DNA from 2 places in the Chungangia koreensis genome. Region 2 is predicted to be linked to the other one. Evidence: a T-box and tRNA genes for the amino acid it is inferred to sense, from the RefSeq annotation. Region 2 holds a T-box; the other holds one or more tRNA genes.

Region 1 (14,984 bases), on a different contig from region 2:
ACGAGAATGAGTGTTCATATGAAGTAAGCATCGGGGATTTATACGAATCAGTACCGAAAGAAGATTTACAGAAAGCATTTGAATTGCTTGATGAAAAACTGAAAAACGTTAATTAAGTAAAAGAGTTAGAAAATCTTAGATCGATTTTCTAACTCTCTTCTTTTAGCATGCATCTAAATTATTCCTGCTCAACCTTCGACTTTTCAACTAATGCTTCCGGAATCATGTGGAAACCTTCAATGACCGTATTTTCCTCCAACTCGATCACTAAGCATAGTTTTCCATTCAACATGACTTGACGAACGTATCGCAAGTCTTGTGGACTTACCGCAATATCCGCTAATTTCGTCTTGATTTTGATGGACTTCGATGTAGGTTTTGGTATGATGTTACTCGCTTTCAACTCGTATTGGGAATCATCCAACACAGTCTTGAATGCGAATTCTACCTTTTCCGTATCCACATCCTGTACACCACTGCTTTTTAAGACCTTCTCTACATCTTTATAGTCCAGTTTCGGTATTTCTTCTTCCTCATTTTCTTCAATCACACGATTAATCTCATCATACATGTTGGAGAGAGTCGATGTACTTAGTTGATCTCCTGCCACTTTTTTCACAATTTCCTCGAAGATGATCTTATCGTCTTGGGCAGTCATCGTTTCCTCAGCATTCAATACGTCTAAAATAAAATGATCGTCCAATTCATATTTTTTCCCCGCTGCATATAGCACGTGATTCACATCGGCATAATGATCAGTGAAGCAGGGGAATAAGAAACCATTGATTGGCGCTTTTAAATTGATGATTGGATCGACGACGATATTATATTTGAATCCTTTTTCCGCATAATCGAAGAGTAATTCTTTTCTCGGTTCTTGGGTTTTGTTGACACTGCAAAGAATAAAGGAATGAGAATACACGGAATCCATTTCACTTACTTCAGCCTCGTCATTCCTTGATTTTACTGGTTTCCGATATTCTCCCCGGACAAATGTAATGACAACATCCATCTCATATTGCTTGTCCTTCATCATCTTCTCAACCATCCGGAGCATTTGCGCTTTCCAGTCTTCTGTATCGCTTGCCAATAATCCTTGATGGAGAATGAGTTGGCTGCTATTTTCCACATCACGCTGGAACTTCAATTCAAATAACTTTTCGTCCAATTGTCCAGTTAGGACACTTTTGAAGCTATCGATGAATAACTCCTGCTGTTCCTTTTCCAGCATTTCAAACGGAATGCTTTCATGATGGTAAATGACGTCAGACTCCTTCACGATATACACATAAAAGACGTCCTGTATTTTTAATAATTCTGTATCTACTTTGAATTGTTTGCGGAAATTCGCAATGTCTTTTTTATTCACTGATGTCCACTCCTAAGCTGAAAGTAACTACTATTCTTTCGTTCACACATTCTTTCATTTTAACATAGATGCCAGTTCCTTCTTGCCTCGTATTTTCGATCCTCTATTCCCGCTCCGCAAAAACGCTCCTCTCCACGTTTTGTGGGAGGAGCGTTTTATTTTTAATCTAATATTTTCTTTAAGGTTTCTTTAATGCCATTCATATTAAAAGCAGAATTATTGATTCTTAATTTTTCCATCGGTAACTGTTCGAAAATCCGATTTTCTAAATCACTTCGGGTTTGTAGTACGCTGAGCGTTCCTTCATACCCTTCCGCTCCGATTGTTTTTCCATACCCTTGGTTATTATAGTAGTTTACAAAACCTTCCGCCCATTCCTTCGGCCGTTCATGAAATGCTTTCGTGAAAGACTTTCGGATGTCGTCTTGTTCAACGTATATGAGTAAAGGATCCAAGCGCTCAATGATTTTCGCCAGGCGTTCTACATATGAAGTGATCACTTCCTCAGTTGCATCATACTTAATCAAACCAATCGTGACTGGGTTTTGAATGAAACAGCATTCGAAGATATAAAGGGCATCTTCGACCATTGCCTGATCAACGAAACGTTCATAACTGTCTACCATCAGTTCCATATGTAAATCCAATGGAAGTTCGTAAATATCACGAGGAAGTAATTCATCACGGACCAACTCAAATTGATCTCCAATATCTTGCTTCAAATGTGCCCATCTTACAATCATTCCGTCTGGCCTTTCTTCTGCATGTTGTTCAATCTGACGCGCGAGTGAGGAGTATTGACCGATGAAGTGTTCAAACTCCTTACTCGTAAAGTATGAAACTGCATCATAATCAGCAGGATGCCGAGTATTCCCTTCTAAAAATAGGCGAACATCATAATCCTTCTCTTTGTATTGATCGGCTATTAATTGGGCAGTCGTTGTTTTTCCCGAGCCAGGCAGTCCTTCTACTAAAATCAGCTTTCTCATTCTATTATTCCCCCATCCACCCCATTGGAATGATTACCGATTTATTTTACTTCAACAGTTATTAGATAGGAAGAACATTCTTTAGGGAGGTGCAAAAGATTGCTCCGGAACCGCAAAAGATGAGTTTGCACCTGCAAAAGAAATTTTAAAGTCCAGATGAGTTCACACAAAAAAAGAAATCAGCCTCGCTCACAAGCAAAACTGATTTCCTAAAAATTCCATTATCGTGCATTGGCTTCTTGGGCTGACAATAAACCTATCGTTTTATTCTGAGCCCAAACCCGATCCCAGTAACTGATCGGCACCGGTTTTTCACCTACGAATGGTGCAATTTCCACCGTGATGCCTGGCATTTTATATGTCTGAATGAACCAATCCGTTGAAGTTCCTGACCCTTTGTCATTCAATGGTGCCATAACTTTATAACCCGTTACACCGCTGATTTTGGTAGCCAAAGCACGGTCCCGTTTAGCTGCTGAAGCTCCTTGGTTATGTGACCAATAAATGATTTGTCCGGAAGAGTGGTAGGAAATATAAGACTTAAAAGTATGTTCGGAAACGAAATTACGGAAAGCTTTCGATTCCCGTTCCGAAAACACAAAAGGTCCTTTATAATTTTTATAGGCTGGACCATTTGTTGTATCTTCGTATCGCCAGCCACCTTCAAAGTTTCGATTTAAGTCCACTCCCCGAATATTCGCTTTCCACCGTGCAAAATTGGTGCTGTTATTGATTTTCCGAACGGAGCTGCCGCTTTTCACTGCATTTGGTCCGCCTTGTACCAATGTGACCCCATCCGGATTCATCATCGGAATGAACCAAATTTTTGTTTGGTCTAACAATCTCTTTACATTGTAGGACCCGAACTTCGAACTGCGTACATAATGGTATGAATACTGATCGATCATCTCCAGGAGGACATTGGTCGTCATATGCTCCCTGGCATGCATCGAGGCATCCATTAAGATTTCTTTCTTCCCGTTTCCTAATCGCAAAGCATAGATTGCCCGGCCTTCCGTTGATGTATCAATTTGGACTAACTCGGTGAATTCGGGATACAACATCGAAATCACTTTTAAATGGTATGACATTTCTTTATGCGTAATACTCTTTTTCGGTGAAACTAAATCACTGTGAATAAATTCACTTAAGTTGACCCTTCCTGTTCCACCTGCAAATTCGATCAAACCTGCTTGACCGTCGATATTTAGCAGTGTTACATCCTGCCCCTTTTTCAAAGTCCCGACAAGTTGGTCGCTTGCTGTTTTAATCGTTGCATCTTTCTCTGCTATTAACCGTGTTGGAAAAACCGCTTTAATAAGCTTACCAAGTGATACTGTTTTTGTTGTTTCTAAAGCTGAAGTTTGATCGAAAAAGTAGCTTTTGCCGTTTGCTGAAATAACTCTATATTGACCTGAAGCTCCATTAGGCTTGACCACTGCATTCGCTTTCAATGTACCAATTTGATTATATGTACTTCCGGATTTGATCAATAACGGTGTATCCGTATGTATGATCAAGTTACTTTTGCTATTAGGTGCAGCTTGATTAATCGGAATATAGCCAATACCAGCAGCTGTTTCTACCACATAAAAACCGTTTTCCACACGCAAAACTTCAACATTTGTTTGGCGTAAACCTTTCATCAATACTCTGCCATGAGGTTCACTCAATATCGTAAAATCGTTCGTTGTACGGACCGCACCGATTGCTTCTCCCACGTCTGAAACAGGTCGTTCCGTTTGTATAGTTCCTTGATTCGAAAAAATATAGTATTTTTCGCCGGCAATACGAATTACGAGTATTCCTTCGTCTTCTATACTATTGAAAATAACTGGACGCTCACCATCTTGCCAAGTTCCAATGACATTTTTCATATTTCGGGAACTATAGAGTGGAGTCCCTGAGGCAATCGTAATCGTATTGGATCCTGCAGGATCGAAGGCTGGCAAAGATGGAGTCTCTTCCTCTGTCCCATTTTGATGATATTTTTCAATTGTTCTATGTAAAAATGCAACAAACTGTCCACGCGTGATCGTACCAGACGGATTAAACACTTCCACATTCGTCAAATCTGCATAGTCTAAGGCGATAATCGCTTCCTTCTGTTCAACGCCACCCGCTTTGTCCAAATCTTTCACGGTCGGCTGGAAGTTAGCAGCCTTATATTCTTGGATTAAGTCATTTCCATAGACTGATTTAATAGAACGAACTAATACTAACGCCATATGTTTACGCTGCATTGTTCCCGAACCGTCCAAATACCCTTCAGATCCTAAGAAAATACTCTCTTCCTGGACTAAAGCGGCCAGATTAGCTAATTCAACATCGTTTTTTAGATCTACATCTTCAAAACGACGTTCGGTTGCAGCATCCTCCGGAACCATGTAGCCGTTATATTGCAGCCATCTTCCCAAAAACTTTACGACTTGGCTTCTTGAAACCGGAGTATTCGGTCGGAAAGTGCCATCTTCATACCCCTTAATAATGTCCTTTTCGACGAGGGAATGGACTGCTTCCGTTTGTTCTTCACCCTTCAAATCTGAAAAGTGACTGGCCTCTGTTGGAGCTGCACCGATTGATAACATTAGTAATAAAGCAATCATGACTGTCAATGTTGCTCTCAAATTCTTCAATGTTTACATTTCCCCCATTCTGAGTATTGAGTTCTTCAATTGAGGTATTACTACTGGTATGTATACTCCTCTAAGAGATTATAAGAATAGTATGACAAAAATTTCACAAAATAAATAGGGTCCTCCGATATGGGGAACCCTTATAAGATAAAAGTATCATATTGTTTGTCCAACACCTATGCCTCGATCGTCCCGCCCTTAATCCTTTTAAAACCACGAGCTTTACCTACCTCTTCGACGATTTTCAAGGCCGCTTGGTCCTTCATTTTCGATTCAATCATGATATCAGCAGATTGGCCATAGGCCTTTAATGCTTTTATGAAAGGCATCGCAAAATCGATATCGACGTAATCCGCATGCGCCCGTATCAATTTCTCGGACTTAGGGGAGGATAAATGGAATTTAGGAACTAATCCCGTCCTCTCCCACGTTGCAAAAATCCGTGGCAATAAGTCTTCAAACTCCGTATCCACAGAATTTGCCCAATGATGATGATAATCGAATACAAAAGGGGTGCCATGACGTTCACAAACTCTCAACGTTTCCTCAGCTGTGTAAGTCCGATCATCATTCTCCAACGTCATTCTCATCCGGATATTCTGATCGAGCTTCGGAAAATTATGGTCGAAACGTTCGATGGCAGCTTCCTTATTGCCATATGCACCCCCAACATGAATATTCATGGTACTGTCCTCATGGAGACCCATCGCTTCTAACATCCGATAATGATACGTCAAATCGATAATAGCATTAGCGGTTATATGTTTTTGGGGGCTTGTAAATAACGTGTACTGTCCAGGATGGAAACTGACCCGTAACTTATGTTTTTTGACCAATGTGCCGATTTCTAAAAATAATTCTCTGAAAGGATCGATATATTCCCACTCAACTTCCGGATGGGCGGCTAACGGAATGAGTGAGGATGACATGCGATACACTTCAATTTCATGTGCGATGTTATAATGTAAAATTCGTATGGTATTTCTTAAATTTTGTTCCGTTAGTTCATAGAGCTTTTCCAATCTGCATTCTTCATTTAACTTCTTCCAATTTGTAAATGTACATGTTCTGGAAGGAGATGCTTCCCAAAGTGCGAGAGCCATTGAGACATAGCCAAATCTGAGTATCATCTTTTCACTCCAAACCATGATTTAACATGCAAATAGTGTTTGTGTTCTAAAATGATTCATACACAAATCGCGATATGATTACTTTTTCCCTGACTGCAACTAAATAGTCATTATTCCTAAATGGGATTAAAAAAAGCCAAGACAAATGTCTCAGCTCTTCGCGTTTATATTAATAAAAGCATTGATAATGGTGCGCTTATATGGTAAATTTATATAGATATGCACTGTTATTTCCTCACCACATACTATTCCCTATTTTAATTATACAGTGCAATCCATATGCAAGTCAACCTTTTTACAAAATTATTTAGGAGGGGTTGCTTTGAACAAGGAATTTGAGTTAGAGCAAAGACGTGTTGGTGCTGTATTGGAGGCGATCCAACAGGAAATCGGCAAATTAGAAAAAGAAACGTCGATGCGCAAAAACGAAGTCGTAACCATCCGCAAACATTTTTGGGATGAGGTCAGGGTGAATACAGATACCTTCGATGATTATCTTGAGACCATCATCGGTTTGAGGCAAGAGGCCCAGGCTTTGTCAGTTAGCCAAAGTACTCATCGGCATGCGTCCAAACGTTTGTCCACGCTTCGTCGAATGAAGGAAATCCCCTACTTTGGACGAATCGACTTTACGGAAGATGGTTCTACAACACAGGAACAAGTCTATATTGGCATCTCTTCTCTTCGAGATCCACATAATGAAGATTTTCTCATTTACGACTGGCGGGCTCCAATTTCAAGTGTCTACTATGATTTCCAGCCTGGTCCGGCAAATTATACAACTCCCATGGGCGTCATCCAAGGGACTTTAGAGAAGAAAATGCAATATTTAATCCGGCACGGAGTTCTTCAATCGATGTTCGATACGAGTCTCACGATCGGAGACGAAATCCTACAACAAGTCTTAGGTAAAGGCACCGACAAACAGATGCACAGTATCGTAGCTACGATTCAACAAGAACAAAACCGGATTATCCGTCACGATCGCGGCAGATTACTCGTCGTTCAAGGTGCTGCAGGAAGCGGGAAAACATCGGCAGCCATGCAGCGAATCGCTTATTTACTATACAAATACCGTGACCGACTCAAGGCGGATCAAATCATCCTTTTTTCCCCTAATACGATGTTTAGCCAATATGTCTCGAATGTGCTGCCGGAACTCGGTGAGGAAAATATGGAACAGGCCACCTTCCAGGAATATTTGGATCATCGCTTAAGCAGAGATTTTCAAATTGAGAATCCATACGATCAATTGGAGTATGTATTATCTAAAACAGATTCCCCTTCTTATCAAGCACGGCTTGAAAGTATCCGATTTAAAGCATCCACTCGTTTTGCTGATGCCATTCATACCTATCGGCAGTCTTTAGAAACTTCGGGAATGCTGTTTAAAGATATTACTTTCAAAGGGAAACCGATCGTTACAGCCCAACAAATTGAAGAGCAATTCTACAATCATGACACCGATCTCAAATTTTATAATCGACTTGAAAGTCTGAAGGATTGGCTGCTTAAAGAAATCAATGAACTCCAAAGAAACGAAAGGTCAAAACAATGGGTTCAGGATGAGATTGAGCTGCTCAGTGACGAACAATATTATAAGGCGCGAAACTTCTTAGCGAAAAAACGAGGTTACAGTCGGGAGTCGGTTGCTGACTACGAAATCGAACCAAAAGCACTTGCCAATCTGATTGTTCAACAAAGATTGAAGTCTGTAAGAAAACGAATCCGCTCGTTGGAATTCATCGATTTGAAGGGCATATACAAACAGCTCTTTTTGAATAAATGGAGTGAAGAAGACCTTCCGAAAAACTGGCCAGCCATTTGTCAATTGACCGTGGAACAGTTAGAGGTCAATAAACTACTCTATGAAGATGCCACTCCCTTCTTACTGCTGCAAGAACTTATTTTAGGCTTCCAAACGAACAATTCCATTAAACACATTGTCATCGATGAGGCTCAGGATTATTCTCCATTCCAATTTGAGTTTCTAAAGCGTTTGTTCCCAATGGCAAGAATGACCGTTTTAGGCGATTTCAATCAGGCCATTTTTGCTCATGCGAGTGAACGCGTTGATTTTCATACACTGACGAATCTTTACGGACCGGAGGAGTCGGAGTTCATTCAAATTTCGAGGAGTTACCGTTCAACTAAACCAATTATTGAATTTACACGTAGTCTCGTTCCGAACGGAGAAAGCATTATTCCCTTTGAACGTGATGGAGAGCCGCCACTTCTGAAACGGGTCGGTGATTATGAAGAACTGCACAGTCAGATCGCTTCAAAAGTATCGGATTTACAAAGTCGTGGTTTCAACACCATTGCGATTATCTGTAAATCCGCTGAAGAAAGCAGACGTGCGTATGAGTCGTTAAACATTGACGATCTCAAACTTATTAAAAGTGGCTCCAGTGAATATGAACAAGGCATCGTAGTAATCCCATCATATTTATCTAAAGGAATCGAATTTGACGCTGTCATCATCTATGATGCATCGGCGAACGTATACGGAGATGAAAGTTTGAGGAGAATCTTCTATACCGCTTGTACAAGAGCGATGCATGAGCTGCATCTCTTTAGCGTAGGTGTACCGACTCCATTATTACGCGATGCAATAAGAGAAGTTTTTATTAAGAATCAAGAATAGGCTTCGTAAAATGCCTTCTTTTCCTGTTAGTCGAATAATCAATCCTCTTCAACACTTATGTTGAGGGGGATTTTCTTTTACATACAATTAGGAAACGGAGGTCATTGTAGGAAGATTCTTTTAAAGTTATACTTTATATACCAAATTTAAGGAGATTTATAGTGAGAAAAAGTATACTACTCATTTGCCTACTGTATGGAGCAGGATTACTATTTTCCCTTTGGCTCTTTAGTCATAAGCCGGTCATCTTGGAAGATGCCGGTCAATTGCTGCCTACTAAGATTAAACAGGTTCATCGTGCTACAAGTGAAGAGAAAATGCAAAACTGGCTGAAAAACGCAATCGATCAAGATGAAAAGATTTCCGTCGCTGGGATGCAGCATAGCCAGGGTGGCCATACATACTATCCGAATGCCACAGTGGTCGATATGAAGAATTATGATAGAATCCTTGAATATGATCCTAATGAAAAAACGATTACCGTTCAAAGCGGAGCTACCTGGGAGGATATCCAGGAGAAGATTAACCCCGATCACCTCTCGGTTCGTGTCATGCAGTCACAAAATATATTTACTATCGGTGGATCGATCAGTGTGAATGCCCATGGAAGAGATATTCGCTATGGTTCTCTTATTAAAAGCATAGAATCGTTCAGGCTTCTCACTCCTGAAGCAAAGATTATCAATGTCAGTCGAACTGAAAATAGTGAGCTATTCCCTTTAGTTATTGGTGGATATGGTCTATTCGGTATTATTCTCGATGTTACCTTGCATCTGACAGATGATGAACTTTATCAAATCCGTTCAAAATCAATCGATTACGAAGATTATCCGAATTATTTCAAGAATGAAGTTCAACAAAATGATGATATTCGAATGCATATTGCGAGAATATCCGTAGCTCCAGATACCTTACTTCGAAATATGTATGTGACAGATTATGAATTTGTAGAGAACCAAGATCTCTTAGGGAATTATACAAAGTTAAAAAGAGAAAAACTTGTTGCACCTCAAAAATTTATGCTCGGGCTTTCACGCTATAGCGACTCTAAAAAGAACCTGCTTTGGGAATTACAAGAAAAATTATATGTCGGACAAGATGGCAACTACATTACACGTAACAATGCCATGCGTGGAGCCAGTAAATTTATGGAGTATGAAAACCCGAACAAAACAGAAATCTTGCAAGAGTATTTTGTTCCAGTTGATGGATTTACTAACTATATCGATGATTTACGAGGAGTACTTGAAGAAGAGGAGCTAAATCTACTGAATATCACAGTCCGTTATGTCAATGAGGACGAAGAAGCAGTAATGTCTTATGCTAAAGAAGATATGTTTGCTCTTGTCTTGTTAATTAATCAAGGAAAAAGTAAAAGTGAAATTGAAAAAACGGGAAATGTGATCCAGAAAATGATCGATGTTACCTTAAAGCATGATGGTTCGTATTACTTGCCCTATTATCCTTACCCTACGCAGGAACAAATGGACGAGGCCTATCCTCGAAACAGTGAGTTTTTCCAGCTGAAGAAACACTTCGATCCAAATGAAGTTTTTATGAACCTTTTTTATAAGGAGTACAGCCAATGAATTTCCGTCAGTTTCTCATCAGCCAAAGCATCATATTCACAGCAAGTAGTCTGGTCTTTCCGTTTTATTTATTGTTCATTAAAAATGTTGGGGATAGCTATTCTCAATTTGGGTGGGCCTATGGGTTGTTTACCTTAACCGCTGCCCTTTCCTATCCGGTCATCGGTCGTCTTGGAGATCGGTTTGGTGATAAGAATATGCTGCTTATTTATACATTAGGCATGGCAGCTATCATGTTGGTAATCCCGCTTCTCTATCTTGTGTGGCAAGTGTATATAATACAGATCATCATGGGGATCCTGGGTGCGATTCAAAAAAATACAGAAAAAGCATTCTTAGCTCGTACTAATGAGCCTGACACTGCTGGTAAGCAGATTGGAAACTACCATCTGCACATTTCACTTTGGAGTGCGTTCGGCATTATTCTAACAGGCTACTTAATTGATTTCTTAACAGTTGCAAGTCTATTCTATTTGATTTCATTTGTTTATATCATCGCATCTATTATTCTTCTTAAAAGGGAAAAAGCATAACTTAAAGACCGTCTGTTTGTAAGCTAAGTAATTGTTCCATAGAGAATAATGTATAGGCGGTGAGGAAGTTACCCGATTAAATAATCGAAAGCACAGGAGGCCACTACCTCCTTTTTCTTTTTTAAAAACATGGTATCGGATTTTTTAATTTCTGAGGCAGTGTTTAAAGTGACGATGATATTCATTCTCAATTAGATAATTAAATTATCAATTGGATTGACAAGGCAATCCATTAGAATTAAAATTAAATTATAATGATTATAATTTAGGGAGTGAATCACTTGCCGGAAGATACATTAAAATACAAAAAGAATAAGACTCTTTTCATCTGGGCGGCTTCTTTAACTCTGTTCTTTGCTTTCATTGAAATCCTTTATGGATTTATATCCGGCTCCTTAATGATGATGGGCGACGGCGTTCATATGGGCTCGGATGCCATATCGTTGATCCTCTCTCTAATCGCTACCATTATGGCTACTAAAGCAGCAACCAAAAACAAGACATTCGGCTTCAAAAGATTCGAACCCATCGCTGCATTTATCAATGGATTAACTTTATTGATCATTCCGATCTTTATCATTACGGAAGCGATCAGCCGGATGGTGAATCCAATAGAGATCTTCCCCAACCAAATGTTAGTCGTCGGTACAATCGGGTTGGTCATAAACGGGATTGTCGGATACATTCTTTCTAAGGCAAATTCAAACTTGAATGTTAAAAGTGCGATGCTTCACGTTTTAGCTGACTTATTCACAAGTGTGAGTGTTGTCATTGCCGCTTTGGGAATTAAATATTTTGGACTGACTTGGTTAGATCCTATTGGGAGTATCATTACTTCAATCATCATTATTGTTGGTGGACTAAAGATTACGAAGGAAGCATTCAATATATTGATGGAAGGTACACCTAACGGTTATTCCGTAACTACTATTGAACAGGTAGTCAAAGACGTCGAAAACAATCTAACCGTTAAAGATATTAAAGTTTGGTGTACGAACGAATCCGAAGTCTTCACAATGATTCAAGTGATTTCAGCAATGGAAAATGATAGTAATCTGCAACAAACGATTAGAGAAAAAATCTCAGACACCATTAACATCCCATTAAAAAACATTTACGTGAACGTAAATTAATCGCCATTACGGATTAGTAAATTCCCCTCGGCACATGTGTTGAGGGGAACAATTCACACATATACAAACCAAAGATGATTTAGAAATAGTCGAGTACTATGTGCATGGATCTATATAACCTGTATTACTAAAAACACCTGCAAACGTTAATTTCAACGTTTGCAGGTGTTTCATAGTTTCAATAAGATATACCGGTGGTCGGGGTCGAACCGACACTCCTCTCGGAACACGATTTTGAGTCGTGCGCGTCTGCCAATTCCGCCACACCGGCAAATGAGTGTTAGGCTTCGGAAAAGCCATAAATTATTATGCTATGAAATCATTCTTCAGTCAAGGGTAATTTTCAGACGCGTCATGATTGTTTTGAGGATTTAAAAACACCAACCATATAATCGGTCGGTGGTTCCTTATCCCGCATTTTGTTGTAATTCCAAATAGATTTTTCGTGCCGCCTCTTCAGCTTTTTCAGGGCATTTTTCGTAAACTGTGATTAGTTTATTTTCAATTATGAAATTCCATTGTTTTGTCATGTTTTTGTTCTCCTCTCTCTATGGTGTACTTTCTATTTACCCATCTTTCATTTCACATAAACAAAAGACCCTTCGATTGAAGGGTCTCCGTCACTTATTCTCCTACTTCTTTTTCCCACTCTGCGACCCGTTGCCGGACAAGGGGTGCTACTTCTTTCCCCAGTAATTCGATTGCCTTCATGACGTCTTCATGAGGCATGGAACCGACCGGTACGTGAAGCATGAATCGCGTAACTCCTACATTTTGTCGGAGGAAGACAATTTTCTCAGCAACTGTTTCAACATCTCCAACATAGAGGGCACCTTCAAGACTGCGCGCTTGGTCAAATGTTGCTCTTGTGTATGGACCCCATCCTCTTTCTCTGCCTAATACATTCATCGCTTGTTGAGTAGGCGGGAAGAACTTCTCAACTGCAATGTCGGTCGTCTCCGCGACAAATCCATGTGAATGGGATGCGACTGTCAACTTGGATGGATCGTGCCCAGCCTGCTTTGCAGCTCGGTAGTAAAGATCTACATGTGGTGCAAACTGAAGAGGACTACCGCCAATAATGGCTAAAACCAATGGGAGACCCAATAATCCTGCACGGGCGACGGATTCCGGTGTACCCCCACTGGCAATCCAAACCGGAAGTGGATCTTGGACCGGTCGTGGATAGACCCCTCTGTTATTAATAGAAGGTCGATGTTCACCCTCCCACGTCACCATTTCGGATTCCCTAACCTTTAACAGTAAATCCAACTTCTCTTCATATAGCTCGTTATAATCTTTAAGGTCTTGTCCAAATAGAGGAAATGACTCGATGAATGAACCTCGCCCAGCCATGATTTCTGCACGTCCATTTGAAATCGCATCAAGAGTGGAAAACTGTTGGAACACCCGCACAGGATCGTCGGACGATAAGACAGTAACCGCGCTTGTCAATCGGATCCGCTTCGTCCTGGAGGCTGCTGCAGCTAAAATAATTGCTGGCGCAGATGCCGCGTAATCTTTTCGATGGTGTTCCCCTACTCCGAACACATCCAAACCAACATCATCTGCCAATACTATTTCTTCGATTACATTGCGAATCCGTTCATCATGACTTAGTACATTTCCCGTATTAACCTCGGGTGTCGTTTCTACGAATGTTGTAATTCCTATTTCCATATACCAAAACCGCCTTTTCATTTATCTCAATCCATATTTAAATTGTACCTTACATAGTTTAATGAAGTACAAACATCCTAACTTACCTTCAATTATTAAAAGCTCCTGAGATTCACCCAAGGAGCTTTGTGATCATCGTTTAATTTACCTTTCTCACCGGTTGGCTTTCGAATAAGCCTTTAAAGGATTCCCGGTAGCACCAAGCTAAAAATACTTCCAAGAGCGCAACCACAATTGCCAATAGCAACAATTCCGAGTCAACAAATACATGAAAAGCAAAAATGTTAACGACCAGACTTGCTAAAACGACTAAAGCTAAAGGAACAAAACGCCCGATGATTAAGAATAAGCCTGCTACGATTTCTATCCCTTTTTCTAAAGCAAGTAAATAGCCGCTCCCTAAAAAGTCCATTGCCGCTGGACTAGTAGGAACAAATGGTTCAAATCCAAATAAAACAGCGTACCCGTTCAATCCAGCACCTAAAAAGATTGCACCTAACAATACTTCAGCAACTCGTATTATGATTTTCACAGTTCCTCCCCCCATACGATCATCTTTTTCATACCTATGATGAAAGTTGAACGTGTTAGTACCCTCAAATACCAAAAGGCTTATTTTCATTCAAAAATCCAATGAAGTCAGTAGCCACTTTCGAAAGAGGTGCTGATTTTCTATAGTACAACATGATCTTTCGAACAGAATGTTCATCATCAATTTTGTAAAAGAACAGTTTGTCTGTTTGTTCCAAGTAACGTGTGATTCCGGCACGAACAAACGAAATTCCTTTACCACTATTGGATAAATAGTAAGAGGTCAGTAATTGGTCAAGATACATTGACACCTTGGGAGTAAAGCCTGCTCTTCTACACATTTTCAGGCCTCTTGAATAAAGATCGTTCCCCTTTTTTAATAAGAGAAAGTTTTCATTTTCAAATTCCTTCAGGCTCACTTTCGGAAATAGTTCGTTTAAGTATTTCCCACTTCCTATTTCATCAAAAGACAGCCGGTAATTTTTCAGTTTATCGTTTACATCGTACGAGCTGGGAACTGCTAAAAGAATTTGTTCTTCCGCCCAAACGAATGAATCAAACGATTTTGGATCCCTTTTTTCAACATCAATAATGACATCAAAAACACCCGATCTTAGACACTTAATCAAATCATCCGCATTAGCCTCCATGAGGTTTACCGTATAATCCGGATATTCTCTTTTAAATTCCTGTACGATTGCAGGTAAAGTATACGCACAAAAAAAGGAAGAGCCACCTACATTAATA
Region 2 (14,984 bases):
ATGGATTCCTCCATCACCGAATACTACAAGCTTGGATATGATGCTCTTATATCCCGGAACTTGTCTATTGGAGGGAACAAATCTATCAGAAGGGCGTGGAACTGTTCAGCCGTTTGAAATCTTCGGAGCACCGTTCATTGACGGCAGCATTCTGCAGGATGCAGTGAATTCCTTGAAATTACCTGGTCTCCATGCACGAGAAACATCCTTTAAGCCTACTTATTCCAAATTTAAGGATGAAGTATGTGAAGGAATCCAGTTGCATGTTACTGATCGGATGGCAGTTAAGCCGGTAGAAGCTTTTGTGCATATTCTTCGAACTGTATTTCGGCTATATGGGGATCGGATCACTTTTTTGGAATACGAGAAGCTAAGGCATCCAATGTTCGACTTATTGGCTGGTAACGAAGTGCTGAGGCACTCATTGACCGGTTGTACCGATAGGGATTATTTGGAAGACTGCAGAAAGGGGAGCGTCCAGTTCCTTAATGGTCGTACCTCATATTTACTTTATAGATAGGAAGGCGGAAAGATGGAGAACTTATCACTTTTGACAACTGAGGAAAGCAACCGCAAAACTGTTAGGCTGGATGAAATGTCCATTGCTGAAATATTAAATGTCATGAATGAAGAAGATCAAACTGTTGCTCTTGCTGTCCGGGAAGTAATTCCTCAAATCGGTGAGGTAGTGGAAAAAGTAGTGAAAGCCTTTCAAAGTGGTGGAAGACTAATCTATATTGGTGCGGGGACGAGCGGACGGATTGGCGTATTAGATGCCGTAGAATGTCCTCCGACTTTCAGCACACCTCCTGAACAAGTTCAAGCTTTGCTTGCTGGGGGCGAAGGTGCAATGTTCCATGCGGTAGAGGGAGCTGAAGACGACCCGGAATTGGGTGCAAACGATCTTCAGAAATTGGGAGTTTCCTCTCATGATGTTGTGATTGGAATTGCTGCCAGCGGCCGAACTCCTTACGTAATTGGTGCACTGCAATATGCAGGTGGCTGTGGGGCAGTTACAGTAAGCCTCTCCAGCAATGCAGATTCAGAAATCGGCGAAGTAGCTGACATTAAAATTGAAGTTGTTACTGGTCCTGAGATTCTCACAGGCTCGACAAGGCTTCGTGCAGCGACCGCACATAAAATGATTTTAAACATGATTTCGACCGCATCAATGGTGAAAAACGGAAAAGTGTATAGCAATTTTATGATCGATTTGAATGCAAGTAATTTTAAGCTGCGTGAGCGTGCGAAGAAGATTGTTTGTGCTGTGACGGATGTTTCTTATGAAGAGGCGGAAGACGTTTTAATAAAAACCGACTTCAATGTGAAACTTGCGATCGTGATGATTTTAACGAAATCAGATCGGATGGAAGCTGAGCAACTCATCGATCAATCCAATGGATTTGTAAATGCTGCAGTGAAAATGGCTTCTGCGAAGAAAGGGTGAGCCTGATGTACCGCACATTTAAATCCGGAGATGAAAAGAAGATCGTAGAATGTTGGAACGAAGTACTTACACATGATCCGATCACTTCAGAACGCTTTTGCAGACAAGTAATGCTGGACGCGAATTTCGATCCTCAAGGTTTAATCGTTGCAGAGGAAAATGGGGAAGTTATTGGTGCGATTCTTTCAATCACTCGGAAACTACCCATGTACAAAACGGAACTTGAAGAGGATACAGCATGGATTTCATTTTTCTTTGTCAAACCTAATTTTCAACGATCAGGTGTGGGAAAAGGATTAATGGAAAGAGCTTGCCACTATGCAAAAAGCAAAGGGGCAGAGAAGGTTTTCTTTTCTTCTTATGCTCCCAATTATTTTGTTCCTGGAATTGACGAGGACCGGTATCCATCGGGATTTGAGTTCTTGAAAGCATCAGGTTTCCGAAAATTGTACTCTCCTGTCGCCATGCACCGGGCACTTACTGATTACGTTTATCCTGTTGAAGTAAACGAGCTTAAACGTATTCGAGAAACAGAAGGCTATACATTTGGCCAAGTGAAGGACGGAGATTTCTACGAGTTAATTCATTTCGCCAATGAAGTTTTCAATCCGGACTGGGGGAGAGCGATTCGGGAAGGCGTGCTTCAGGGGTTGAACCCTTCACAAATTCTTGTAGCGAAACGAAATGAAACGGTTGTTGGATTTGCACTTTACGGTGGTTACGAAGGAATTCGTGAGCGCTTCGGCCCTTTTGGAGTCGATCCAACTGAACAAGGAAAAGGTTTAGGGAAAATCCTTCTTCATGAAACGCTGCAAAGTATGAGAGCGAAGACACTACATGGAGCCTGGTTTCTTTGGACGAGTGAAAAGAGTTCTGCGGGACATTTGTACTTGAAGAATGGATTCAAGACTTTCAGGACATTCCATGTTATGTTGAAGGAATTATAAATTGTAAGTAAAGGGTTGATTGTATGGCAATATCGAGCGGAGGCCTTATTTTGCTGAACGAGATGCGTGGTCAGCTGCCGCCATCAGAACAGAAAATTGCAGAATATATTTTAGCGAACCCAGAAAAGGTGGTTACCATGACCGTTTCTGAGTTGGGTGACCAAAGTCAGACAAGCGGAGCAGCCGTTACGAGGCTCTGTAAATCTTTAAAGCTTAAAGGCTTTCAAGAACTGAAGCTGAGAATTATCGGAGATCTCGGCAGGAAAGTGGAGCTGACTAACCGCGACATTAAGCCGAATGAGCCCGTATCGATGACCATTCAAAAAGTGACGGATTTAGCGGTGAAATCTTTAATGGAAACAGCTGAACTTCTGGATTCCGAACAATTGGAAGCTGCAGTGGATGCCATTGTAAAGGCGAAGAATGTCCATTTCTTCGGTGTGGGAGCTTCGGGTATCTCAGCGATCGATGCCCAACAAAAACTGCTCCGTATAAACAAACATGCAACGGCAAGTACTGATCTTCATATGGGTGCGACAATCGTTGCAAATGCGGGCAAGGATGATGTCGTCTTCGGTATTTCCTTCTCGGGTGCGACATTCGAGGTAGAGAAAATTATCGAAATGGCTAATGAAAAAGGTGCGGTTACGATTAGTTTAACGAAATATGGGCAAACCCCAATATCAGAACTTGCACAAATTCACCTTCATACATCACCAGCTCGTGAAGCGAATTTCCGAAGCGGTGCGACCTCGTCGCGTCTCGCGCAACTGCATGTAATGGACATTCTGTTCATGTCCGCTGCCTCGAGACAGTATGATACAACCGTTCAATACTTGGATGCGACACGTGAAGCCATTGAAGAAATTCAAAGCCAAACGTTCCGCAAGAAGAGGAAGTGAACTCAATGGAACATTTCATCATTGAAAATGTTTCGGTCTGTCTGGAAGACGGCCGAATGATTCAAGGAGAAATACTCATCTCTAATGGCAGAATTATAGAAGTCATCGAAGGGAAAAGTGGTATCGAGTGTGAACGCTTTAATGGTAATGGCAACACCTTATTGCCAGGATTCATTGACATTCATATTCACGGTGCGGATGGTGCCGATTTCATGGACGGTTCGGTAGAAGCAGCTGCTAAGATTGCAAAGTATCTGCCTTCGGAAGGAACAACTTCCTTTCTTGCGACCACCATCACACAGTCTCCAGAGGCAATTCATCAGGCTATTTATGTGAACAGGGAATACATCAAAGGTCCAATGGAAGGCAGTGCAGAAATGCTCGGTTTCCATTTGGAAGGGCCCTTCATTCATCCGGAGCAGGCAGGGGCACAACCGAAGGAGTTCATAGTCGAACCGTCTTTAGAATTGTTAATGAACTGGTTCGGTGAATCCCTAACAGACTTAAAAATAGTGACACTTGCACCTGAACGGGATAGTGGGCTTAGTGTTACAAGTAAATTACATGAGTCGGGCGTAATCTTATCTGCCGGACATACAAAGGCTACATTCTCCCAGATGTTAGAATCAGGGGACAAAGGCATCACACATTTGACACACTTTACCAATGCCATGACCGGAATCCATCACCGGGAGATTGGTGTAGTCGGTGCAGGTTTCATGGATGAACGCTTTACGTGTGAAGTGATAGCGGATGGTATTCATATTTCTGTTGAAATGCTGAAGATGATGTCAAAGTTTATCGGAATGGATCGCTTAATCCTAATTACGGATTCGATGCGTGCGAAAGGGCTACCAGATGGGGTGTACTCGCTTGGTGGACAGCCGGTAACCGTTGCAGACGGGAAGGCGGTCTTAGCAGACGGTACACTTGCTGGCAGTGTATTGAAAATGAATGATGGTGTGAAATTGATGAAGGAAGTTGCGGGTCTTACTTGGCATCAACTACAGCTCATCAGCTCACAAAATGCAGCAAAACGTCTTGGGCTATACAGCAGAAAAGGAAGTATTTCTCGAGGCAAAGATGCAGATTTAGTGTTAGTGACAGAAGATCTTGAGGTCTTATGCACATTTTGTAAAGGTGCTATCGGTTATATAAATGAAAAGCTTACATATGGACAGGAGGGGAATCCGAATGGCTGAATTAAAATTAGTCAACTTAACGAAGGAATACGATAAAGGTGTTATAGCAGTAAGAGATTTTAATCTTCATATCCAAGATAAAGAGTTCATCGTATTTGTAGGGCCTTCCGGATGTGGAAAAACAACTACTTTACGTATGATTGCAGGTCTTGAGGAAATCTCAGACGGCGTTCTTGAAATCGATGGTAATAAAATGAATGATATCGCACCGAAAAACCGGGATATTGCCATGGTCTTCCAAAACTATGCTTTGTATCCTCATAAAACAGTCTATGAAAATATGGCTTTTAGCCTCCAAATGAGGAAAGTTCCTAAAAGCGAAATTAAAGAGCGGGTTATTAGTGCTGCGAAGATTTTAGGACTTGAAGAGTACTTGAAACGGAAACCAAAAGCGTTATCAGGCGGTCAGCGTCAACGTGTCGCCTTAGGACGGGCGATTGTGCGAGATGCGAAAGTATTCCTAATGGATGAGCCTTTATCGAATTTGGACGCAAAACTTCGTGTGCAAATGCGTGCGGAAATTCAAAAGCTTCATCGCCGTTTACAAACGACTACAGTTTACGTAACACATGACCAGACAGAAGCAATGACGATGGCAACTCGCCTTGTAGTCATGAAAGATGGTCTCATTCAGCAGGTCGGTACTCCAAAGGACGTATACGATTACCCGAATAATGTGTTTGTGGGGGGCTTCATTGGTTCGCCAGCGATGAACTTCTTCCGCGGAAAGCTGACAGAAGAAGGATTTGTTACGGGAACGACTGTTATTGCGGTGCCAACAAACCAGAAAGAACAGCTCCGTGAAAATGGATATATGGGCAAGGAAATTATTTTAGGCGTTCGTCCTGAAAGTATTTATACGAACCCGGAAGATATCTCCTCTAATGAGGGGGCTACGTTCGAAGCTTCCATCGAAGTTGTGGAATTAATGGGGGCTGAAACATATTTGTATTCCAGCTTAGAAGGGTATGATTTCATTGCAAGAATTGATGCTGAGACAAGAATCCAGCCTTCGGATCAAGTGAAATTAGCAGTCGATATGGAAAAGGTACATTTCTTTGATGCAGTGACAGAAGACCGGATCAAACTGTAATAAAAAAACATCAACCAACCTACAATATAAATAGTTTAAAAGGGAATCCATTGCGGGTTCCCTTTACTTTTGCCGAAAAATTTTCTTTGAATTAATTGTTCTTCAATACCATATGTTTAGAAGGTCAAGTGAAAAGGGAGTTTACTGTAATTAATGATGTGCATTCGTATAGAATTTTCTATAAAAGCAGTAATAAATACACATTAATCCAACTGTAAAATAACAGTTGCTAACGAAGTTGCGAAATTGGTTTGGCATGAAGAGCTTCACTAAGCCCATATAAAAATCGCGTTGTTAGAGTAAATATAAAAAAGCAGCTGATCTCCTATCGAGCAGCCGCTTTTTACATTGCAAAAAACTTTATTAACAATGATTTATGGTATTCAATCCTTTATGATTTCGGTTCGTTTAATAGGTAATGTGCAGCAACGGAATGAGCCGCCGGATTTTATAATTTCGGATAAGTCCACTTCGATAACTGTATAGCCCCGTTCTCTCAAGTTCTGGTTCACTTCTTTATTGACCGGTAAGCTAAATACTTTTTTATGTCCGATTGAAAGGACGTTTGTTCCCATAGTAAATTGTTCTTCGGCATTTACTTCAATCGTCTTATACATACCTTTCAACATGTGAACCGTTTCTTTTTGGAGAGCTTCTGGGAAAATTAGAGCATCTTCAGGAGAAAGAATATTAAACACGCAGTCCAGATGAAGGTATTTTTGATCAAACTCAATGGGGATGACTTCATAGTTAGGCAACAATTTTTTTAAACTTTTAACTGTATCTTCATTTGTCCGGCTGCTTAAACCGACAAATACTCGTTTGCCATCGATTATTACGTCTCCACCTTCAATTTCCTTACTAAATAGTCTTTTATGCGGCATGCTATTTTTCGATAACCACTTTGTTAACACTTCTTCTTCCCCTTGACGGATATCGCTTGCCATTTCCGAAATGTAAAGCGTGTGTCCAATTGTGAAGCCGATATCACGCGTGAAAACCTGCTCCGGTTTCGTCTTTGCAGGTGGCAGCATATAAACTGTGACTCCATTTTCTGCCAAAGCATCTGTAAATGCCTTATGCTGCTCCATCGCTTTTAGCCGGTTAATATTTTCTTCTGCATATTCTTCCTGAACTTCATTAATCACTTCTGTAATTTCCATGTATTTCGGCTGGCATACGATTACTTTCTCCAGCGCCTCATATTCTGTATGACAAACGATCTGTTGTTTCACTTCTTTAATTGCCCTCATCCTATAGCCTCCGATTAATGTTCTCTCATTTACTATTCCCTTTTGAACAGCTCTGAAAACAGTTTGTGAAAAATGATCGGAGGGTAATTTTATATACATATACATATACATATAAAGGAGGCGGAGTATTTGTTTGCAAAAGAACAGAAAGTAAATCATGGACTATTGACAAAGGAAGAAATGGAAACGAGGAAGGATTTGCCGCTGTGGCTGAAGCGGGAATATGAGACGTTTGTCCGTACGGTGACCGATAAAACGTTTCCCTGCTATTTTGGAATGGGCGGGCAGTTGAAAGGAGAACTTCGGTACGCTTACGTTACTCAGGATGATTGGTCCAATTTACCGAAGGCATTAATCAGTTTTCTCGAATTGTTTAAGGACCCAAAACATAAACGGCATGGGTTATTCGTCTTTGTTGAGCCTTTTGAACAAGAAGGACAGCTTGAACAATACCGAGAACAGTTTTGGAATATATTGCAGTATTTACATGAGGAGGATCCCATTGAATGGCCAGAAGATTGTCCGAAAGATCCGGAACATTATTTATGGGATTTCCGTTTTTACGGTGAACCGATCTTTGCTTTTGGTAACGCACCTGCCTATAAAAAGAGAAAGACCCGCGATTTAGGAAATGCCATGGTGATTGGATTCCAACCAAGGAAGATCTTTAAAGGACTAGAAGGCACCGAAAAGGGAGGAATCATGTCTCGGGAAAAGGTTCGTGAACGCGTAGCAGTTTGGGATCAATTGCCGAAACATCCCGATATCGGCCATTACGGCGATCCAGACCATTTAGAATGGAAACAGTTCTTCATCGGGGATGATTGCATACCGATTACCGGAAAATGTCCATTCTCGCATAAATCCGTTTGAGAATGATCACTCGTTAGTTGAACAGTTGGATACCCTCGAGTAGAATTTGAATAGCAACAGGAGGGGAAATTAAATGGAAGCCTATATCGTGACTGGAGCCTCTAAGGGCATCGGTAAAGAATTAGTAGAACAATTAACGGCAGAAAACCATTTCGTTATCGGCCTTTCCCGATCAGGGATTATGAAAGACGGTGTTCATTCGATCCAATGTGATTTAAGTGATCCATCCCAAATTAATGCAGCTGCAGAAGAAATCTTCAATCTGCTTCCTGATGCATCCAGTTATACATTGATCAATAATGCAGGGATGATTGAACCGATTGGACTGGCAGGAGAAGTGGAACACACTGAAATAACCAAAAGTGTCGCAGTAAATTTAACGGCCACAATGATTTTAAGCAATTATTTCATTCATCATCTAAAAGACGTGAATGCGAAAAAGCAAATCATTAATATTTCTTCTGGAGCAGGACGAAAACCGTATGAGGGCTGGAGCAGTTATTGTACGACGAAAGCCGGAGTGGATCATTTTTCAAGAGTAGTAGCTTTGGAACAGAAAACAGCTAAGTTTCCTGTCCAGATCGTCTCAATCGCACCAGGAATCATTGACACAGGGATGCAAGAAAAGATTCGTTCGTCAAAAGAAGAGGACTTCCCGCTGTTAGACCGATTCAAATCGTATAAAGAGAATGAACAACTTAGTTCTCCAAGTGAAACAGCAACGGAATTAATTTCCTTTATGAAGAAGATGCATCAATTCGATGAAACAATTTTAGATCTCCGCAATCTATAAAGAGCAGCCGTTCCTTAGTGATAAAGGAACGGCTGCTTTCTTCACATTTCTTTCTTTTTTTCAATGGCAATGATGAACGGGGGGCTGTTTTTCTGATTCAGGAATTCATACTTCATGACATCGACTTGTGATTGGGGAAGTGTCGATACATAATCCATGATGTCATCACGTTCCTCTTTTCCGCCTTCATGACCATGATAGACGACAAGCACGATTAACCCTCCAATCTTCAATCGGTCCAAGATCCCCTGTATGGCCGTGATGGTCGTTTCGCCCTTTGTCACGACAGAATGATCGCTGCCTGGCAAATAGCCTAAGTTGAAAATCGCTGCACTAATCTCACGACTTACATACTTTAACACGTGTTCATGTCCATCATGTATTAAGGTTGCACGGTCACGGTTATTCCCTAAACGTTCAGCTGTTTTAGTTAAAGCATCTTCTTGTACATCGAATGCGAAGACATGTCCAGTTTCACCAACAAGTTGAACCAAGAAAAAAGTATCATGGCCGTTTCCGGCAGTGGCATCAATCGCAGTATCCCCCTCTTGAACAACTTCTTTTAGAAGGTCTTTTGCAAATGGGAGAACTCGTTTTAAAGTCATAACGGGTTCACCTCTACAGGGGAGGAATACTTACCTTGCCAGCTATTCCTTCGTACTAATTCCGCATCGATTCCATTTAAAACGTCCCACTTATTCGAACTCCACATCGGACCAATCATGAGATTAATCGGTCCATCCCCAGTTATCCGGTGGATGATCATTTGGGGAGGCAAGATTTCGAGCTGATCCACGACGAGCTGTATATATTCGTCCCGATTTAAAAATTGCAGCAGACCTTTTTCATATTGCTTGACCATAGGGGTGCCTTTTAGTAAGTGCAGAAGATGGATCTTAATTCCTTGGACATCAAGTTTTGCAACTTCACGCGCTGTCTCCATCATCATCTCTCTATCCTCTAAAGGGAGGCCGTTAATGATATGTGAACAAACACGTATACCATGTCGACGTAGTTTCTCTACACCTTCAATATACGTCTGATAGTCATGAGCACGGTTAATGAGCTTCGCTGTTTTTTCATGGACTGTCTGCAAACCTAACTCCACCCACAAATATGTCCGTTCATTCAGTTCTGCCAAATACTCCACAACATCATCCGGAAGGCAGTCGGGGCGCGTTGCAATGGAAAGACCCACAACCCCTTCTTGCTGAAGGGCTGTTTCGAATTTCTCTTTTAAAACCGGAAGAGGGGCATGCGTATTCGTATAGGCTTGGAAGTAGGCCAAATACTTTCCATCTTTCCATTTTCGATGCATTTTCTGTTTGATGTCCTCGAATTGAACGTCAATCGGATCTATTTTTTTCCCCGCAAAATCACCTGACCCGGCCACGCTGCAAAACGTACAGCCCCCGTAGGCAACTGTTCCGTCCCGATTCGGACAATCGAATCCAGCATCCAAAGATACCTTGAACACCTTAGAGCCGAAATGGTCCCGCAAATGCCGGTTCCATGTATAGTAACGTTTTCCGTCAGAAGGGAATGGATATATGTATTCTGTCATTGTTTTCACTCCTATTAAAACAGATTGTAGCATGTTTTTGTGAGTTCACTACAGTTAACTGAAAGTTCCAACATCAAGTTGTATTCTTGTTCTTCATAAGAAAAAGAAATACACTTATTCGAGGATTACGTATCGGAGGAACAGAACATGCCGAAAAGTGTATGGCTTTTAATTATTGGTATGCTTATTAACACGGTCGGGAACTCATTCCTTTGGCCGTTAAACACGATCTACATGCATGATGAATTAGGAAAATCGCTGGCAGTAGCTGGACTAGTGTTGATGGCCAATTCAGGTGCAGGAGTTATTGGAAATATGCTGGGCGGAGTATTATTCGATAAAATCGGTGGTTATAAATCTATCCTTACCGGTATTATCATCTCCCTGTTGGCTCTTACAGGCCTCGTTTTCTTCCATGGCTGGCCACATTACATATGGTTTTTGACTCTTTTAGGATTCAGTGGAGGAATTGTCTTCCCGAGTATGTATGCGATGGTCGGAACTGCATGGCCAGAAGGAGGTCGTAAAGCTTTTAACGCCATCTATCTTTCGCAGAATGTCGGAGTTGCCATTGGACCAGCTTTAGCTGGTGTTGTAGCGGATATAAGTTTCGATTATATCTTTTTAGCCAATTTAATCATGTACATCTTTTTCTTTCTTCTGGCCTTGTTCGGTTATAAGAATTTGATGATTGCTCCTGAGCAGCACACCACAGTTATTAATGAAGGAAAACGGATTAAGAATAAAGCTCCGTTTTATGCATTGCTAATTGTTAGCATTGGATACATCTTGTTATGGTTGGTCTATTCTCAATGGACGACAACAATTTCAGCTTATACGCTGGATCTTGGAATTACGTTGACACAGTATAGCTCCTTGTGGACGCTTAACGGGATCCTAATAGTCGCGGGACAGCCATTGATCAGACCAATTGTCAAACGAATGGAACACCACTTAAAAGGCCAAATTTTACTTGGCACTGTAATATTAATCATCTCCTTTGTAGTTGTTGCGTACGCTGAACAATTCTCGATGTTCGTAGTAGCTATGGTCATCTTGACGATCGGAGAAATGTTTGTTTGGCCCGCAGTACCTGCTCTTGCAAGTCAGCTGGCACCAAAAGGCCGTGAAGGCTTCTATCAAGGGATTGTCAACAGTGCAGCAACCATTGGCAGAATGATCGGCCCATTCATTGGTGGAGTACTCGTCGATGAGTACGGAATGAAAATGATGTTCCTAATCTTGACCATTTTAGCCTCATTCTCAATTATTACGAGTTTACTTTACGATAAACCGTTAAAAAATATAACTAATGAACAGCAGGCTAATACAAAATAAAATTATTTTACACTATCCAAAAGATGCGGGGACAATCAATGTCTCCGTGTTTTTTCGTATATCACAATTGTTTATTTCTATTGCACAGAATAATTTAATCTGAGAATATAAGGGTAGACTAGCAGATTTTCATTTTAGATATAAAGAGATATAATAAAAAATGATAGCGCTTTATTTCTAAGGTGAGATACTGAATAATAATAATACATAGGGGGTTACAACATGAAGCCTATTTATTCGTCTGCGGCTGAAGCGGTGGGAAATATTCATGATGGAGCAACATTGATGGTCGGTGGATTTGGGCTGGTAGGAATACCGGAACAATTGATTTTAGCACTTGTCGAAAAAGGAGTTAAAGATTTGACTGTTATCTCCAACAATTGTGGAGTTGATGAATGGGGCTTAGGGCTTCTTTTGAAAAAACGACAAATTAAAAAAATCATTGCTTCATATGTTGGAGAGAATAAGGAATTCGAACGTCAAGTACTTGCAGGTGAAATCGAAGTTGAATTGACGCCACAAGGTACACTTGCTGAGAAAATTCGTGCTGGCGGTGCTGGTATTCCGGCATTCTACACACCAGCTGGTGTTGGGACAAGCATTGCTGAAGGCAAAGAAATTCGTACGTTCCATGGCAAGGAATATGTGTTGGAAGAGGCATTGCATGCTGATTTCGCTTTGATCCGTGCTGCTAAGGCCGACAAGTTCGGAAACTTGATCTACAACAAGACTGCTCAAAACTTCAATCCGATGATGGCTGCAGCTGGTGCAGTTACTATTGCTGAAGTGGAAGAACTCGTAGAAGCTGGAGATCTTGATCCGAACACGATTCATACACCGAGTATTTATGTACAAGGGCTATTGGTTGCGAAACAAGAAAAACGGATTGAACGTCTAACGACGAGAACTTCTTAAGAAAGGGGTCTGAACGAAAATGGGAAACTTAAATATAAGAGAACGTATTGCAAAGCGTGCCGAGCAGGAGATTGAAGACGGAAACTACGTAAACCTCGGAATCGGTATGCCGACTTTGGTTGCAAACTTCATTTCAGAAAATAAAACAGTCGTTCTTCAATCTGAAAACGGATTGCTTGGAATTGGACCTTATCCAACCGAAGATCAGGTAGACCCGGATCTAATTAATGCTGGGAAGGAAACCGTTACAACCATTCCAGGTTCAGCCTTCTTTACCAGTGCTGAATCCTTCGCCATGATTCGTGGTGGTCATATTGATGTAGCCATCTTAGGTGGTATGGAAGTTTCAGAGAAGGGTGATCTTGCCAACTGGATGATTCCAGGGAAGATGATTAAAGGTATGGGCGGAGCAATGGACCTTGTACATGGTGCTAAGAAAACGATTGTCATTATGGATCATGTTGCTAAAGACGGCTCAGCGAAGATCAAGAAAGAGTGTAGTCTTCCACTTACCGGAAAAGGCGTAGTCAACAAAATCATCACTGAACGGGCCTTAATTGAAGTAACAGCTGATGGTCTTGAACTTAAAGAAGTGTTCGAAGGATTCACTGTACAGGACATCATTGATTCAACAGAGGCGGAACTGATTGTGAAAAACGTGAAAGAAAACGTTAATTTAGGTTAATTGCATTCACAAAGAGGTTGTCCTTGTTAAGCATGAGCGGGCTAATTGCAGGGTTAGCTCTGCTGATTTTCCTGATTATGCAAGGGGCCAATATCTTATTTGTCGGACAAATTTCGGCATAACTGATTTCGGTGACAAGCGGAATGCCATCTTCAGTCCGTATGTGGTGAAAGTCACAAGGAAGCATACTGGGCAGTTGCCGCTACAACAGTAGTGCCAGTCATAGGAGTAATCATTTCGATGCTCCTATTTAGTTTAGGATTAGGAGTTTAACAAAAAATGTCGCCGTCTCGTACGGCGATTTTTTAATTGGGCAATTGCCACTTGTCAATTCAGAATTGTTCCGCTAAAATGAGACACAATAGCATTGACGAAGAAGAGGAGTAGTAAATGTAGGGGCTTCTGTAGAGAGCTGGCGGTTGGTGAAAGCCAGTGGAGCAATTCATTGAACTCGCCTTGGAGTCTGCAGTGGTGAATGATTAGTAGCCGGTGCCGTTTTCCGCGTTAAGGAATGAATCGAGTTGGGCGGCTATGCCGTCAATTTGGGTGGTACCGCGGGAGATTACAACATCCTCTCGTCCCTATTTTTACAAATAGGGGCGGGAGTTTTTTTATTTTCACTCACTGCAACCAGGATTATTTTTGAGGAGGAAAAACAATGGCATTTCATCATCAACGAATCGAAAAGAAATGGCAGCAATACTGGAAGGAAAACAAAACATTTAAAACGGTAGATGAGCCATCGAAACCGAAATTTTATGCACTCGACATGTTCCCGTATCCATCCGGCGTCGGTCTTCACGTTGGACACCCGATCGGTTACATCGCAACTGACATCTTAAGCTCATTCAAACGCATGCAAGGTTATAATGTTCTTCACCCAATGGGCTGGGATGCATTTGGTCTTCCTGCTGAACAGTACGCTTTAGATACTGGAAATGACCCTGCAGAATTCACGGCGAAGAACATCGAAACGTTCAAGCGTCAAATGAATGATTTGGGCTTCTCTTATGACTGGGACCGCGAAATCAATACAACGGATCCTTCTTATTACAAGTGGACCCAATGGATTTTCATCCAACTGTATAAGCGCGGTTTGGCTTATGTAGATGAAGTGCCTGTTAACTGGTGCCCTGCACTTGGAACAGTCCTTGCAAATGAAGAAGTGATCGATGGGAAATCCGAACGTGGAGGACACCCGGTTGAACGCCGTCCGATGAGACAATGGGTACTTCGGATTACTGAATATGCAGATCGTCTTCTTGAAGATTTGGATGATTTGGATTGGCCGGATAGCTTGAAGGAAATGCAACGCAACTGGATCGGCCGTTCGGAAGGTGCACAAATCACATTTGACATTGAAGGTTCGAATCTTTCATTTGAAGCATTTACAACACGCCCTGATACATTATTCGGTGCAACGTATGCAGTGTTGGCACCAGAACATGACTTGGTTAATAAGATCACTACGTTTGAACAAAAAGAAGCGGTAGCAGCTTACTTGGACGAAGTGAAAATGAAAAGTGATCTTGAGCGTACAGATCTTGCAAAAGATAAAACAGGTGTATTCACAGGTGCTTATGCCATTAACCCGGTTAGCGGCGAAAAAATGCCGATCTGGATTGCGGATTACGTACTATCCACTTACGGCACAGGTGCCATCATGGCAGTTCCAGCACATGACGAGCGTGACTATGAATTTGCGAAAAAATTCGGTTTGCCAATCGTTGAAGTCGTTGCAGGTGGAGACATCGAAAAAGAAGCATTCACAGGCGACGGCGAACACGTAAACTCCGGTTTCTTGAATGGATTAGGAAAAGAAGAGGGAATCAAAAAAGCGATCGAATGGTTAGAGGAAAATGGAAAAGGCGAGAAGAAGATTACTTACCGTTTACGTGACTGGCTTTTCTCCAGACAGCGCTACTGGGGTGAGCCGATTCCAATCATCCATTGGGAAGACGGGACAATGACG

What was found. A T-box is a leader RNA that pairs with one kind of tRNA and senses whether it is charged. The one in region 2 lies ahead of leuS (leucine--tRNA ligase), so its partner is inferred to be a tRNA-Leu.
Region 1: it has a tRNA-Leu gene. The T-box ahead of leuS (leucine--tRNA ligase) is inferred to sense a tRNA for this amino acid. The anticodon was not compared.

What each region holds. Positions count from the first base shown of each region.
Region 1 covers NZ_JBHSEC010000020.1:288,102-303,085, forward strand. The annotation lists gene ACFOZY_RS14450 (threonine aldolase family protein) at 1-116, shown strand, start outside; gene ACFOZY_RS14455 (DUF4317 domain-containing protein) at 179-1,369, opposite strand; gene ACFOZY_RS14460 (P-loop NTPase family protein) at 1,531-2,358, opposite strand; gene ACFOZY_RS14465 (M14 family zinc carboxypeptidase) at 2,580-4,994, opposite strand; gene uvsE (UV DNA damage repair endonuclease UvsE) at 5,171-6,124, opposite strand; gene helD (RNA polymerase recycling motor HelD) at 6,447-8,771, shown strand; gene ACFOZY_RS14480 (FAD-binding oxidoreductase) at 8,933-10,360, shown strand; gene ACFOZY_RS14485 (MFS transporter) at 10,357-10,893, shown strand; gene ACFOZY_RS14490 (cation diffusion facilitator family transporter) at 11,175-12,026, shown strand; tRNA gene ACFOZY_RS14495 (tRNA-Leu) at 12,216-12,297, opposite strand; gene ACFOZY_RS14500 (hypothetical protein) at 12,434-12,556, opposite strand; gene ACFOZY_RS14505 (LLM class flavin-dependent oxidoreductase) at 12,651-13,706, opposite strand; gene ACFOZY_RS14510 (hypothetical protein) at 13,846-14,238, opposite strand; gene ACFOZY_RS14515 (LysR family transcriptional regulator) at 14,303-14,984, opposite strand, start outside.
Region 2 covers NZ_JBHSEC010000005.1:44,458-59,441, forward strand. The annotation lists gene ACFOZY_RS04595 (exo-beta-N-acetylmuramidase NamZ family protein) at 1-520, shown strand, start outside; gene murQ (N-acetylmuramic acid 6-phosphate etherase) at 533-1,447, shown strand; gene ACFOZY_RS04605 (GNAT family N-acetyltransferase) at 1,453-2,394, shown strand; gene ACFOZY_RS04610 (MurR/RpiR family transcriptional regulator) at 2,445-3,296, shown strand; gene nagA (N-acetylglucosamine-6-phosphate deacetylase) at 3,302-4,498, shown strand; gene ACFOZY_RS04620 (ABC transporter ATP-binding protein) at 4,491-5,591, shown strand; gene ACFOZY_RS04625 (dimethylarginine dimethylaminohydrolase family protein) at 5,975-6,844, opposite strand; gene ACFOZY_RS04630 (YqcI/YcgG family protein) at 6,974-7,717, shown strand; gene ACFOZY_RS04635 (SDR family NAD(P)-dependent oxidoreductase) at 7,791-8,510, shown strand; gene mnmM (tRNA 5-(aminomethyl)-2-thiouridylate-methyltransferase MnmM) at 8,552-9,115, opposite strand; gene mnmL (tRNA modification radical SAM protein MnmL/YtqA) at 9,112-10,074, opposite strand; gene ACFOZY_RS04650 (MDR family MFS transporter) at 10,222-11,412, shown strand; gene ACFOZY_RS04655 (CoA transferase subunit A) at 11,635-12,327, shown strand; gene ACFOZY_RS04660 (3-oxoacid CoA-transferase subunit B) at 12,347-13,012, shown strand; T-box leader at 13,377-13,598, shown strand; gene leuS (leucine--tRNA ligase) at 13,671-14,984, shown strand, end outside.